4 regions of the Psychrobacter halotolerans genome follow, and region 1 is predicted to be linked to each of the others. Evidence: predicted binding sites of a transcription regulator. Region 1 holds the regulator's gene; each other region holds the start of a gene.
The links. Region 1 encodes PhoB, which activates phosphate uptake and scavenging genes when phosphate is short. Its sites were predicted from a motif close to TGTCATNAANCTGTCATAA; they were not measured.
Positions count from the first base shown of each region.

Region 1 (3,220 bases):
CTGCGGTTCTCGTCCAGCTAATGGCTATTTTGCCGCCTTTTGGGGTGTACTTGATGGCATTGATTACCAGATTGGATAACGCGCTATTTAGGTACATCTCTGAGCCATACAGCCCATCATAAGTGTCTATCTGCAAGTGAATGGTATGCTTGTATTCTTGGTTATAAGCTTGGGCATCATCATAGACATTGGTCAATAGACGGGTCATATCAATGTAGTTAAGCTCATGCGTCTCTTCGATCTCAATGCGCGACAATAATAATAAATCATTCACAATTCGATTCATGCGCGCAGTCTGCTGCGTCATCAGCTCAAAACCACGTCGCCAATGCGGCGGCATATCGGGTTGATCGGAGAAATTCTCCAGATAACCCATCATAACCGTCAATGGCGTGCGTAGTTCGTGCGAGACGTTTGCCACAAAGTCGCGGCGCATCTCTTCTAAATGCTGCAAGCGCGTCACATCATAAATAATCAACAACTTCTCATCGCCAAAGGGCGTGAGCTCACACTTTAAATAACGCTTAGGATCTTGCCACGACTCTATATGCACGCCATCGTTGAAGGCGGTTGTCGCATGATAATACTGACGAAACTCAGGCACTCGAATAAAGTCAAAAATGCTTTTACCAGCATCATCTCCTTGCAATGACAATAAATCTTGGGCAGCCTGATTCCACCACTCCACATTGTCATCTTCATTGAGCAAAATCACAGCGTCTCGTAGGGCCAATAAAGCACTTCTAATCTTGGTCAATTGGTCTGAGGCATCCTGATGAGAAACGGGTTCTGATTGATTTTGTTGATCCTGTTTTGTTGTCATTATTTTGCTCATTGATCATCCTTACCACTATTCGCTGTGTTACGTTAGGTTGCGACTGCCATGAGACTGCTTATTATCAATGTCATCAGTTACGTCAATTATATGGGTTCAACAAGACTGGAAAACCGGTAGCCTGTCCCGCGAACCGTTTGGATTAAGGTGTCACACTCATAAGGCCGCAGTAGTGTGCGCAAACGCTTAATATGTACATCAATGGTTCTGTCTTCGATATAAACATTGCCGCCCCACACTTGATCTAGCAGCTGTGTACGCGTATAAGCACGCTCTGGGTGACTCATAAAAAATGCCAACAATCGATATTCAGTAGGGCCAACCTCAACCACTTTACCAGCGGCGGTCACGCGTTGGCTTTTTGGGTCCAGACTAAGTTTGCCAATGTCGATAGACTTGTCACCGCTCAGCGCATTACTACGGCGTAGTACCGCTTTGATTCGTGATATCAATTCACGCGTCGAAAAAGGCTTGGTCATATAATCATCGGCACCGGCATCGAGACCATGAACCTTACTGTCTTCTTCGCTTTTGGCCGTCAGCATAATGACCGGTATTTCAGAGAGCAGCTCATCGTTCTTTAACATGCGGCAAAAATCCACGCCACTTTTGTCACCAGGCAACATCCAGTCTAATAAAATAAGCGCAGGTCTATGATCCACCACTTGTTGATGCGCCTCTGACACATCTGCTGCCTGTAGACTGTCAAATCCAGCCATCTCTAGGGTCATCACCACCATTTCACGAATCGCAGGTTCATCTTCAACAATTAAAATTTGCTCATGATACATAACGCATTCTCAGTCTTAGAGTACAAAGTTTGGCAGGTAAAAAAGGCGATAAACATTCGCCAGCCTTTACTCATTAAACGAATTAATTGTGACAACTTAATGACAGTCATCTATTAAATGTGACAAAGCTTACTGCACTTCTAACAAAAAGTTTAGTGGGCCATCATTGATACTTTCAACTTGCATATTAGCACCAAACTGACCAGTAGCAATAATCGGATACTGGGTTTTTGCATACTCGATCAACTGAGCAAACAATGCTTGCGCTGCCTCAGGTGCCATGGCGTCACCAAAGTCAGGACGACGGCCTTTGTCTGTCTTCGCCATCAACGTAAATTGAGAAACCAATAATAACCCACCTCCTATTTGCTGGACATTGTTATCCAGTTTGCCATATTTGGCCGGATCATCGTTATTTTCAAAAACACGGTACGTAAGGATTTTATCAATCAGGCGCTTAGCTGTTTGTAGATTGTCATCATGCCCTAAGCCAATATATGCCAGCAACCCCTGCTCGATGCGACCCACGCCCTGCTCATCAACGCTAACGCTGGCACTACGTACGCGTTGTATAAGTGCTCTCATTTATAGACTCCTTTTTATTTGTAAATGGCTTACAGATTATGGTCATACAATCGGATGCTGTCCATGATAAAATAGCGTTATACACTTGCCTATTTGTGAATGTGCAACACGCCCTATATTAAAACTTTTTTTGGTAGCCTTACTATGAATTTATTCACCACCTTACAACAGTTTGTCCCGCAGCAGCAGCTGAGTAAAGTCGCTGGTCGTTTGGCCGCCAGCCGTCATCCTTATGTCAAACGCACCTTTATTCGCAGCTTTGCCAAAGCCTATAACGTCAGCTTGGATGAGTATGAGCGCCAAAGCCTTAATGCCTATGAAAGCTTTAATGACTTCTTTACCCGTGAGCTAAAAGAAGACGCGCGTCCTATCGATACGACGACTAATGGCATTGTCAGTCCTGCTGATGGTGTTATCTCTCAGTTAGGTCAGATTAATGACCACAAAGTCCTGCAAGCAAAAGGTCGCCACTATGACGTTGGGCAATTACTTGCTGACAACGAAGAGGGTCGTTATTTTGCCGATGGTAGTTTTGCAACCGTTTATCTAGCGCCCAGTAACTACCACCGTGTGCACATGCCGTTCGCTGGCACATTGACCAAAACCCGCTACGTGCCTGGTACGCTATTTTCTGTCAATACGGTCACAGCAGCCAACGTGCCTGACTTGTTCGCGCGCAATGAGCGTCTCGTATGTATGTTCGATACGCAGTACGGCAAAGCAGCGGTCGTCATGGTTGGCGCGATGATTGTGGCTGGTATCGAAACCGTCGCGACTGGGAAAATTGCGCGCACAGAGGGCATACAAGAAGCAGAACATAATATGTCCTTTGAAAAAGGTGATGAGCTTGGCCGTTTTTATCTAGGATCTACTGCCATTATCGTCTTACCAAAAGCGGCAAAAGCTGACTGGGAAAATACCATGCAAGCCACTAGTTTTGTAAAAATGGGTCAGTTATTGGGTGTCACTAATCCGTAATAAGTCTCTGTCATAATAAAAAATAAAAGCC
Region 1 covers NZ_JBDKWD010000008.1:53,286-56,505, reverse strand. Annotated here, with positions in the region: gene phoR (phosphate regulon sensor histidine kinase PhoR) at 1-823, opposite strand, end outside; gene phoB (phosphate regulon transcriptional regulator PhoB) at 922-1,626, opposite strand; gene dtd (D-aminoacyl-tRNA deacylase) at 1,756-2,211, opposite strand; gene asd (archaetidylserine decarboxylase) at 2,356-3,189, shown strand.

Region 2 (3,220 bases), on a different contig from region 1:
TTTACCCGGTCGGTCATTATTGCTCATCCGTAACGTGGGTCACTTGATGCAAAACCCTGCCATTTTAGTGGATTTGGGCAATGGTCAGGAAGAAATCTTCGAAGGGTTGATGGATGGTTTGATTACACCATTATTGGCGCTCAATGATTTGAGAGGTAAAAACGAGCTATCTAACTCTCGTAAAGGCTCAATGTATATTGTTAAACCAAAAATGCATGGTCCTGAAGAAGTCAAAATGGCCAATGACCTGTTTAATGCCTCAGAAGACCTATTAGAGCTGGAGCGTTATAGCATAAAAATGGGCATTATGGACGAAGAGCGCCGCATGACGGTCAACCTAAAAGAAGCCATTCGTCAAGCAAAAGAGCGTGTCATCTTTATCAATACAGGCTTCTTAGACCGTACCGGTGATGAGATGCACACCAGTATGAATGCAGGCCCGTTCGTACCAAAAGGGGAGATGAAGTCGCAAACGTGGCTGCCCGCATACGAGCAATGGAACGTTGATATTGGTTTAGAGACTGGTCTGCAAGGTCATGCTCAGATTGGCAAAGGCATGTGGGCAAAACCTGATGAGATGAAAGAGATGATGGAGACCAAGGCGGCACATCCTAAGTCTGGTGCGACCACGGCATGGGTGCCATCTCCGACAGGCGCAACCTTGCACAGCATACATTACCATCAAGTAGATGTTGCTGATGTACAAAACAACTTAAAGTCTCGCGAACGTGCCAGCTTAGACGATATCTTAACCATTCCATTGGCAAAAGATATCAACTGGACGGAGAAGCAAAAGCAGCAAGAGCTTGATAACAATGCGCAAGGTATTTTGGGATATGTTGTACGCTGGGTAAACCAAGGTGTTGGCTGCTCGAAAGTCCCTGATATCGATAACGTGGGCTTAATGGAAGATCGTGCGACGTTACGTATTTCCAGTCAGCATATTGCCAACTGGTTGCATCATGATGTGGTCAGTGAGACGCAAGTGATGGATACCATGAAGCGTATGGCCAAAGTGGTTGATGAGCAAAATGCGGATGATGAGGATTATCAACCAATGGCAAATGACTTTGACAACTCTTATGCCTTCAAAGCGGCGTGTGATTTGGTCTTTAAAGGTCGCGAGCAGCCTAGTGGCTATACTGAACCGTTACTACATCAGGCGCGCCTTGATCTAAAAGCCCATTGTTAATTTGGCCAGATGTTTACCTGTGCTGTAAATAGGATAAATTGTTTTTATAAGCGCTATTTATTCATAGATAAATAGCGCTTTATTATTAGTCCATTGAAAGTTCATTGTTCAGATTGAGGACACTCTCTTACAATCAAAGCCATTATAGGAATCTATTCGGTCTTTATCTGTATTTGCAGGTAGAGCGTTTTTTTGTGGATAAATACATTCAATAATGTGCATATTAATTATTAATTGTCACGTTTAAAAAGCGAAAAAATGTGTTGCAAATTATGTCAAAGTTGTTATGCTTGTATTCGAAGTATGAGTTTGGTAACGGATGTTACGCAACGGACCGATTAAGACCAAAGTTTACATGGCAGTTACTTTTTTAATCCAAGTTATGTAAGTCATGGTTTTTTTCATCTTACTGTAATAGAACTTCGCCACACTTGTTTCTGACTAATCTCGGTAGCCAGTTACACATTATATCTTTGAGGATTTGTGACGATACCATTATGAGCATCAGCTAATAATAGCTCGCTTATTACTAAAATTGTAAAGTGGAGATACCCCATGAAAAAACTACTTTTAGCTACAGCAGTTGCTGCTTTATCTGTATCTGCAGCCAATGCAGCGCCAACTCTATATGGTAAAGCATTCTTAGCTGCTGACTATGTGAATACCGATTTTGATTCGAACACAGGTTTTCCTGCTTTCAACTATGATGAAGACACGGTAGAGATTAATTCTCATGGTTCACGTATTGGTCTAAAAGGTTCTGAAGCCATGACTGCTAATACTGATGTTATCTATCAGTTAGAGTATGGCACACGTATCGATGGTGATAGCAATGGTTTCACTAACCGTGATACGTATCTTGGTGTGGTAAACAAGCAGTTTGGTGAGTTCCGTGTTGGTAAAAACCAATCAAGCCTAGCCAGAATCGACAACGTTGTTGTTAACCAAGGTTACTGGGATAACTTAGGTACTACACAGAACGAAAGCGAAGCTGTTGAAGCGTTAAACATGGCGGATAGTAACCGTATCCAAAGTTCAGTTATCTGGACTGCACCAAAGTATGACGGTCTACCATTACAATTGTCTGCCATGTACAGCTCTGATGATGCAAATGGTAACGACAATGCTGGTTTCGGTGTTGCGATGATGTTTGATCAAGGTACTGGCTTCACTGCTGGTATTGCATACGATAAAGATCAAAACATCGATGGTGATATCATCCGTGGTACGGCTACTGTTGATTTAGGCAAATATATCGCAGCCCCTGTAAGACTAGGCGCGCTATATCAAGTAGCGGATTATGATGGTGCTGATAACTCAAGTGACAATAAGAAAGAAAAAGGTTTTGTTATCAGTGGCGAGATGGGTCTAACTAACTTTGCCCGTCCAGCGTCTGTATACGCCCAGTATAACAACACTAGTAACTTGAACGGTTTCAATAACTCTGATTCAGACCAAATTGTTGTTGGTGGCAGATACTTCTTTAAAGACAACATCATTATGCATGCTTATGCTGGTATGAACAAAGCTGACAATGCTGGTTACTCATGGACTGATACTGTACAAGAAGAAGATCAATTAGTTACGACTTCTGGCGATACTGAAGTAATCGTCGTTGGTACTGGCCTAGAATACAAATTCTAATCTAACCATTAGAATCTGATTATAAAAACTCATCCTTCGGGGTGAGTTTTTTTATGTCGTCTAAAATTTTTTGTTAGGTATAATGGCGCGATTGATAAAAGCATTTTAAGATTTTAAGTATTACAGAACTCTACATGACAGAAATGAAATGGTAGAAAAGGTATTTCAATGAAGAACGTATTTTTAGTCACAGGCATGACAATGTTACCGCTAGCTGCCGTCCATGCGGCGCCGGAGATATACGGTAAAGCTTTTGTGACCACCGATTATAGTGATACTAGCGTCAGCACTGATAATCAACCAAATCGCTTTGATCGCGTCGATAGCGATAATGTACAAATCAATTCAAACTTTTCAAGATTGGGTTTGCGTGGTTCTGAAGCC
Region 2 covers NZ_JBDKWD010000001.1:469,153-472,372, reverse strand. Annotated here, with positions in the region: gene AAJP47_RS01990 (malate synthase G) at 1-1,192, shown strand, start outside; gene AAJP47_RS01985 (porin) at 1,748-2,836, shown strand; gene AAJP47_RS01980 (porin) at 3,005-3,220, shown strand, end outside.
Region 2: a site for PhoB is predicted at 1,592-1,610, ahead of AAJP47_RS01985 (porin). Genes of this name have one in related genera too.

Region 3 (3,220 bases), on a different contig from region 1:
ACAGAAAAATTTAACCCTGTCAAAATACCCAAAATTCTAAAAGACATCGATGATTCAAAAATAGACAAATCCGACTATCAGACAGCGCTGGCAGAAAAACAAGCTCGTCTTGCTGAGCTGCTACGCGCCCGAGATGGTCATCATATCGTCTTCGCCTTTGAAGGTATGGACGCGGCTGGTAAGGGCGGCGCTATTAAAAGACTGGTGGCACCGCTCGACCCGCGTGAGTATCAAATTTATAACATTGGAGCGCCCATGCTTTATGAAGCTGAGCATCCTTATCTGTGGCGTTTTTGGACACGCCTGCCAAATGAGCAAACTGATCGCATCAGCCGCATTGCCATCTTTGATCGTACTTGGTACGGACGCGTGCTGGTTGAGCGCATTGAAGGCTTTGCGGCTAACGACGAGTGGCAGCGTGCTTATGATGAAATCAATCGTTTTGAGGCGGATTTAGCGGCGGCTGGCACTATTGTTATTAAATATTGGTTGGCTATTGATAAAAAAGAGCAGCTCAAACGCTTTGAGGCGCGCCAAGAGACACCGCATAAGCAATTTAAATTGACGGACGATGACTGGCGTAATCGAGACAAGTGGTCAGACTATGTGCAATCGGCTGCTGATATGCTGGCACGTACGGATACTGAGCAAGCACCGTGGTGCATCATCGCAACCAATGATAAGCGACAAGCGCGTTTGCAGGTGTTAGACCATGCGATTGAACAATTAACAGCACTATATAGTTAGTTCAAGATAAAATCGACACGGTAATAACAACGTTCTAAATAGCAACGTGCTAAATAACAACATGCTACTGAGTAAATTTCTCTTGCTGGCTGTGCGCAAGCGTGACAGAAGGTGCAAAAACTTGCCGCAGCAGCACGGTATCGGTTTTAAAGTAATTCGGCAATATAAATACTGAGGAGTGAAGACTAGGATATGAATAAGGTGTGAAAGTTTTGATTTTAAAAAATCAGTGACTTATCGCTATTTTTTTCTCAATACCACCATGAATTTAAAACCCAAACAATTATTGCAAAGCGCGTATAATTGGCCGCGAAATAACGAGATTATCTGCGTCAAGTCGCAGTAGTTACAAATCTTGCAATATCATCATGCATTCTGTGCTTATATTTAATATAATAGGCGCGTTATGGCCTTGGTGGTGGCAGAACTAGGCGTGTCTAATGAAGCATGGTTAACCTTGATACGGTGCTTTGAGTGTCTTGCCTAAACTTGTGACTAAGCCTTTACTAAGCTTGTGACTAAGCCTGTAACTAAGTCTGTAATGATGACTATGACTGTATTCGCTTCCGTATGAGCAGTTCTTTATAAAAGTATTATTATAAATACCTAAGCCGCAAGATGCTGTAATCAGATGATTTGGCAATGTCACTTGCGGCTTTGTGACATATTGAATGTCAGGGTTTTTACCCTTTAAAAAGTATATTGTATATTTTATAGATGACATCTTGATGTCAGATGTCATAACAAACATGACGATAGCAGCACCATGCCATTAACCGTATATAATTTCAATCAGCTTACGCAGGACGTATCAACGTATGGGTATTAGCAGCAGTTCTACAGAGCCAACCAAAACCGTCGGCTCTATGAGAATAAATCTATTTTTTGCCATTTTACTGATTGCGATGACCGCCTACTTTTTGTGGTGGGGTCTAGACTACACAATGCGTCAACAGACGACGCTCTTTATTGTAGCAACCGCTTTTGGTGTCTTTATGGCATTTAATATCGGTGGGAACGATGTCGCTAACTCCTTTGGTACCTCGGTGGGTGCAGGGACATTGACGATTCCGCAAGCGCTTGGTATCGCAGCGATATTTGAAGTCTCTGGTGCCGTGCTGGCAGGCGGCGAAGTGACAGACACCATCCGAAGCGGTATTGTCGATTTGGATGGGCTGTCGGTGACGCCCAACCAGTTTATTTATGTCATGTTGTCAGCGCTTATTGCTGCTGCATTTTGGTTGTTGTTTGCCACCAAAAAAGGCTTACCCGTTTCGACCACTCATGCCATTATCGGCGGCGTGATCGGTAGCTCCATTGTATTGGGTATTACCTTAGGTGGGACTGATATGGCGTTATCCACAGTAGATTGGGGAACGGTTGGAACCATCGCGATCTCTTGGGTGTTATCACCGTTATTAGGCGGTGTTTTCTCCTACCTTTTATACGGTCAGATTAAGAAAAATATCATTGAGTATAATGATAGAACAGAGGCGCATATTGCGGTTCTAAAAGCGGATAAAAAGACCCTAAAGCAGAACCACAAAGAGTTTTTGGACGGGTTAACAGAGTCAGAGCAGCTGGCCTATACTTCAGCAATGCTACGTGATCAAGAAATCTATAAAGATGATGATTGCGTGGTTGAAGATTTAGAAACCGACTATTATAAGCAGCTTTATGAAATTGAAAATGAGCGCGGTAGCTTAGATACTCTAAAAGCACTAAAACAGTGGGTACCTATTATTGCGGCGGCAGGCGGCGCGGTCATGACGTCTTTGGTTGTATTTAAAGGCCTTAAAAACGTCAATAGCGGTATGACGACGCTCCAAGGCTTTTTAATCATGGGCATGATCGCAGCGCTTGTGTGGCTTGCGACCTTCATTTATACCAAGAGTATTCGCGGTAAGCATAAAGAAGACTTGACCAAAGCGACCTTTATTATGTTTAGCTGGATGCAGGTCTTTACCGCGTCTGCCTTTGCCTTTAGTCATGGCTCAAATGATATCGCTAATGCGGTCGGTCCTTTTGCTGCGATTATGGATGTGATTCGTACCAATAGCATTGCTACAGAAGCGGCTGTACCGCCTGCTGTGATGTTGACATTCGGTGTTGCTCTTATCGTTGGTCTTTGGTTCATCGGTAAAGAGGTGATTCAAACCGTGGGTACAAATTTGGCAAAAATGCATCCGGCGTCTGGCTTTTCCGCTGAGCTGGCAGCGGCGGCTGTCGTTATGGGTGCGTCAACGATGGGCTTGCCAGTGTCTAGTACGCATACGCTCGTTGGGGCTGTGCTTGGCATTGGTATTGTCAATAAAGATACCAATTGGGCGCTAATGAAGCCAATTGGGCTAGCATGGGTTATTACACTTCCTGCGGCGGCTATTATGTCTGCTATCAGTTATCTGTTGCTGAGAAGTATCTTTTAATACCAATTTGACTATGGTTCTGGGTTTTTACTACTTAAACGGGTCAA
Region 3 covers NZ_JBDKWD010000001.1:260,288-263,507, reverse strand. Annotated here, with positions in the region: gene AAJP47_RS01125 (ATPase) at 1-747, shown strand, start outside; gene AAJP47_RS01120 (inorganic phosphate transporter) at 1,566-3,173, shown strand.
Region 3: a site for PhoB is predicted at 1,463-1,481, ahead of AAJP47_RS01120 (inorganic phosphate transporter). Genes of this name have one in related genera too.

Region 4 (3,220 bases), on a different contig from region 1:
AAACAATGCCACTGCCGTGTCTGAGAAAGGCACATAATCTAATGCCATGGCACTATCATCGCCTTGGCTATAAGCCCAGTCAAAGAAGTTCAATACGCCAGCCACTTGCTGAGGATTCTCTGGTTGCTTATGAACCAAGATGAAGGTTGCAGCAGCGATTGGCCATGCTTGCGCAGTTTCAGAGTTGGTAATAACTTTATAAAAACCGTCTTGTTTTGACCAGTCAATATCACCCGCCGCGGCAAATGTTTCTGCAGATGGCTGTACGATGTTGCCCGCTGCGTTTTTAAGCGCTGTGTGTGACATGTTGTTTTGCTTGGCGTAAGCATACTCAACATAACCGATAGAGTTTTTCATACGGTTGACGTAGCTTGATACGCCTTCGTTGCCTTTACCACCAGCACCAGTTGCAGAGGTTGGCCATTTAACCGTTTTATCAACACCGACCGTATCATTCCAATCTGTTGACACTTTGGCCAAATAATCTGTGAAGTTAAAAGTCGTGCCTGAACCGTCTGAGCGGAAAACGGTGGTGATCGCCGCATCAGGTAGGGTCAAATCTGGGTTCATAGCAGTGATAGCAGGGTCATTCCATTTGCTAATTTTACCTAGATAGATATTGGCTAAGGTTTCGCCATCTAGTTTCAACTGACCAGGCTCAATGCCATCGATATTCACGATTGGTACCACGCCGCCGATGACGGTTGGGAACTGAATAAGACCAGATTCTTCAAGTTCTTCAGGCGTCATTGGCGCATCAGAGGCACCGAAATCAACAGTTTTTGATTGAATTTGTTTGATACCGCCAGAAGAGCCGATTGATTGGTAGTTAACTTGACCGCCAGTCGCAGCGTTGTAGTCAGCAGACCATTTGGCATAGATAGGCTGCGGGAACGAAGCACCTGCGCCTGTAATGTTCATGGCAATGTTTTCAGCAGATTTAAAACCCGTGCCAGCAGCAGGGGCGGTGCTAGTGGTTGCAGTACCAGTGGTTTCAGTCGTGGTAACAGGAGCACTACTAGTATCAGCAGCGGTCTCTGTCGTTTCGGTCGATTTATTACACGCCGTAAGTGCTAAGGTACAGCTGACGGCCACTGCTAATAATGAATAACGCATGTAGGACTCCTAAAGTTTGACAACGATACAAAAAAACATTGTTTGTGACATGCGAGCTATAGTGACAAGTTTTTATGACAGTTTAATGACAACCTTTTTAATCTTTTATTTTGAGTCAAAGTTAGCCATTCATTTTTGCAGAACGTCTATCGTCAATATGACTAGAATCGAAACACAACCTTATGATGCGAGCCTAATGCAATTTTTTTGCAGACTCTGTCAGTATAGAAACAGACACAAGTACAGCAGGCAAAGAGAATCTGGGTCAGTCTCGCTATATTTTTTATGGGCAACATAGTTTTGGCAAAATATTTATCTTTAAATATCATTAGCCGTTAAGATAGGAATTTGCTAGTATAAAGTTGATTTACAACACTGACAGACTCGGGGTGCGGTGTCATATTGGCCTGTTTTAGTAAACTTGCTTTATTAAAATAGTCGCCTTTATACATTCGCTGAGAGATCACCCGCCGAACCTGATGCGGTTAGTACCGACGCAGGGAAGTCTTAGGCTTATGTTCTATATGTACAAAGGGCGCGCAGAAATGCCTTGTTATTATTGCCAACGTTTAGCAGCGGTTTTTTGCCGTTGTATGGCTTTAATAATTTGTGTCCATCAATCTTTGAGTGAATTACTACGCCTCGTTTTGGGCGCACGTTTGCTTTTTGACTGTATTTGTTCATTGCATACGGCTTCACCCCGCAGCGACTGGCGGTGTTGATTTTATTCAAAAACCAACACGCTAGGACAGCATATGAAACCTTCAGATATTCAAACAACATCGAACGTACAAAACCCTCAAATCCATACGCCAAATAGTGACGCGACTGCTACTTCACCGATGACTGATACTTCACCGACGACTGATACAATCAACAGCAAATCTGACAAAAAGTCTGAGGCGCTAAAGACCCCTGCTCACCGCACGGCAAGTGACGTACGCTTTGAAGAAGATGCCCGCGACCTTCATCGTATCCTCCCCGCCTCCAAAAAAGTCTATATCGAGGGCTCGCGTCCTGACATTCAAGTGCCCATGCGCGAAATCAGCTTAGCAAACACACCCATTCAAGGCGTGGAGGAGTCAAGTTGGGAACAAAACCCACCGTTTTATGTGTATGACACTTCAGGCGTTTATACCGACCCCAATGTCGATATCGACTTAACCCGTGGTCTGCCAAAACTGCGCGAACACTGGATTGCCGAGCGCGGCGACACCGAGCAGCTCAGCGGTCTATCCAGCTCGTACGGGCAAGCACGGGCACGCGATATCAGTACTGCCAATCTAAGATTTGCTCATATCGATAAGCCGCGCCGTGCCAAAACAGGCGAAGGGCTGGCAGGTAATGTCACCCAAATGTACTACGCGCGCCGTGGCATCATCACCCCTGAGATGGAATATATCGCCATTCGCGAGACGCAAAAGCAGCACGAGCTGACAGATATGCGCCAACATGATGGTGAGAGCTTCGGTGCCAACACGCCTCAAATCATTACACCTGAATTTGTGCGCAGTGAAGTGGCGGCAGGACGCGCTATTATTCCCAATAATATCAACCATCCTGAGTCTGAGCCGATGATTATCGGGCGCAATTTTTTGGTGAAAATCAATGCCAATATTGGTAACTCAGCGCTTGGTTCTTCTATCGATGAGGAAGTATCAAAAATGACGTGGGCAACGCGTTGGGGCGCGGATACCATTATGGATCTGTCAACGGGCAACCACATTCATGAAACGCGTGAATGGCTCATTCGTAACTCGCCTGTACCAATTGGCACCGTCCCGATTTACCAAGCACTAGAAAAAGTTGATGGCGTGGCAGAAGATTTGACGTGGGAGATCTTCCGCGACACTCTAATTGAGCAAGCAGAACAAGGCGTTGATTACTTCACCATTCACGCGGGTGTTTTGCTCCGTTACGTACCATTGACCGCAAAACGCCTGACGGGTATTGTGTCGCGCGGCGGTTCTATCATGGCGCAGTGGTGTCTTGCCCATCATAAAGAGAGTTTTTTGTACACGCATTTTGAAGACATCTGCGAGATTATGAAGCAGTATGATGTGGCCTTTAGTTTGGGCGATGGTCTGCGTCCGGGCTGCTTACA
Region 4 covers NZ_JBDKWD010000002.1:227,248-230,467, reverse strand. Annotated here, with positions in the region: gene pstS (phosphate ABC transporter substrate-binding protein PstS) at 1-1,116, opposite strand, end outside; TPP riboswitch at 1,492-1,636, shown strand; gene thiC (phosphomethylpyrimidine synthase ThiC) at 1,959-3,220, shown strand, end outside.
Region 4: a site for PhoB is predicted at 1,189-1,207, ahead of pstS (phosphate ABC transporter substrate-binding protein PstS). Genes of this name have one in related genera too.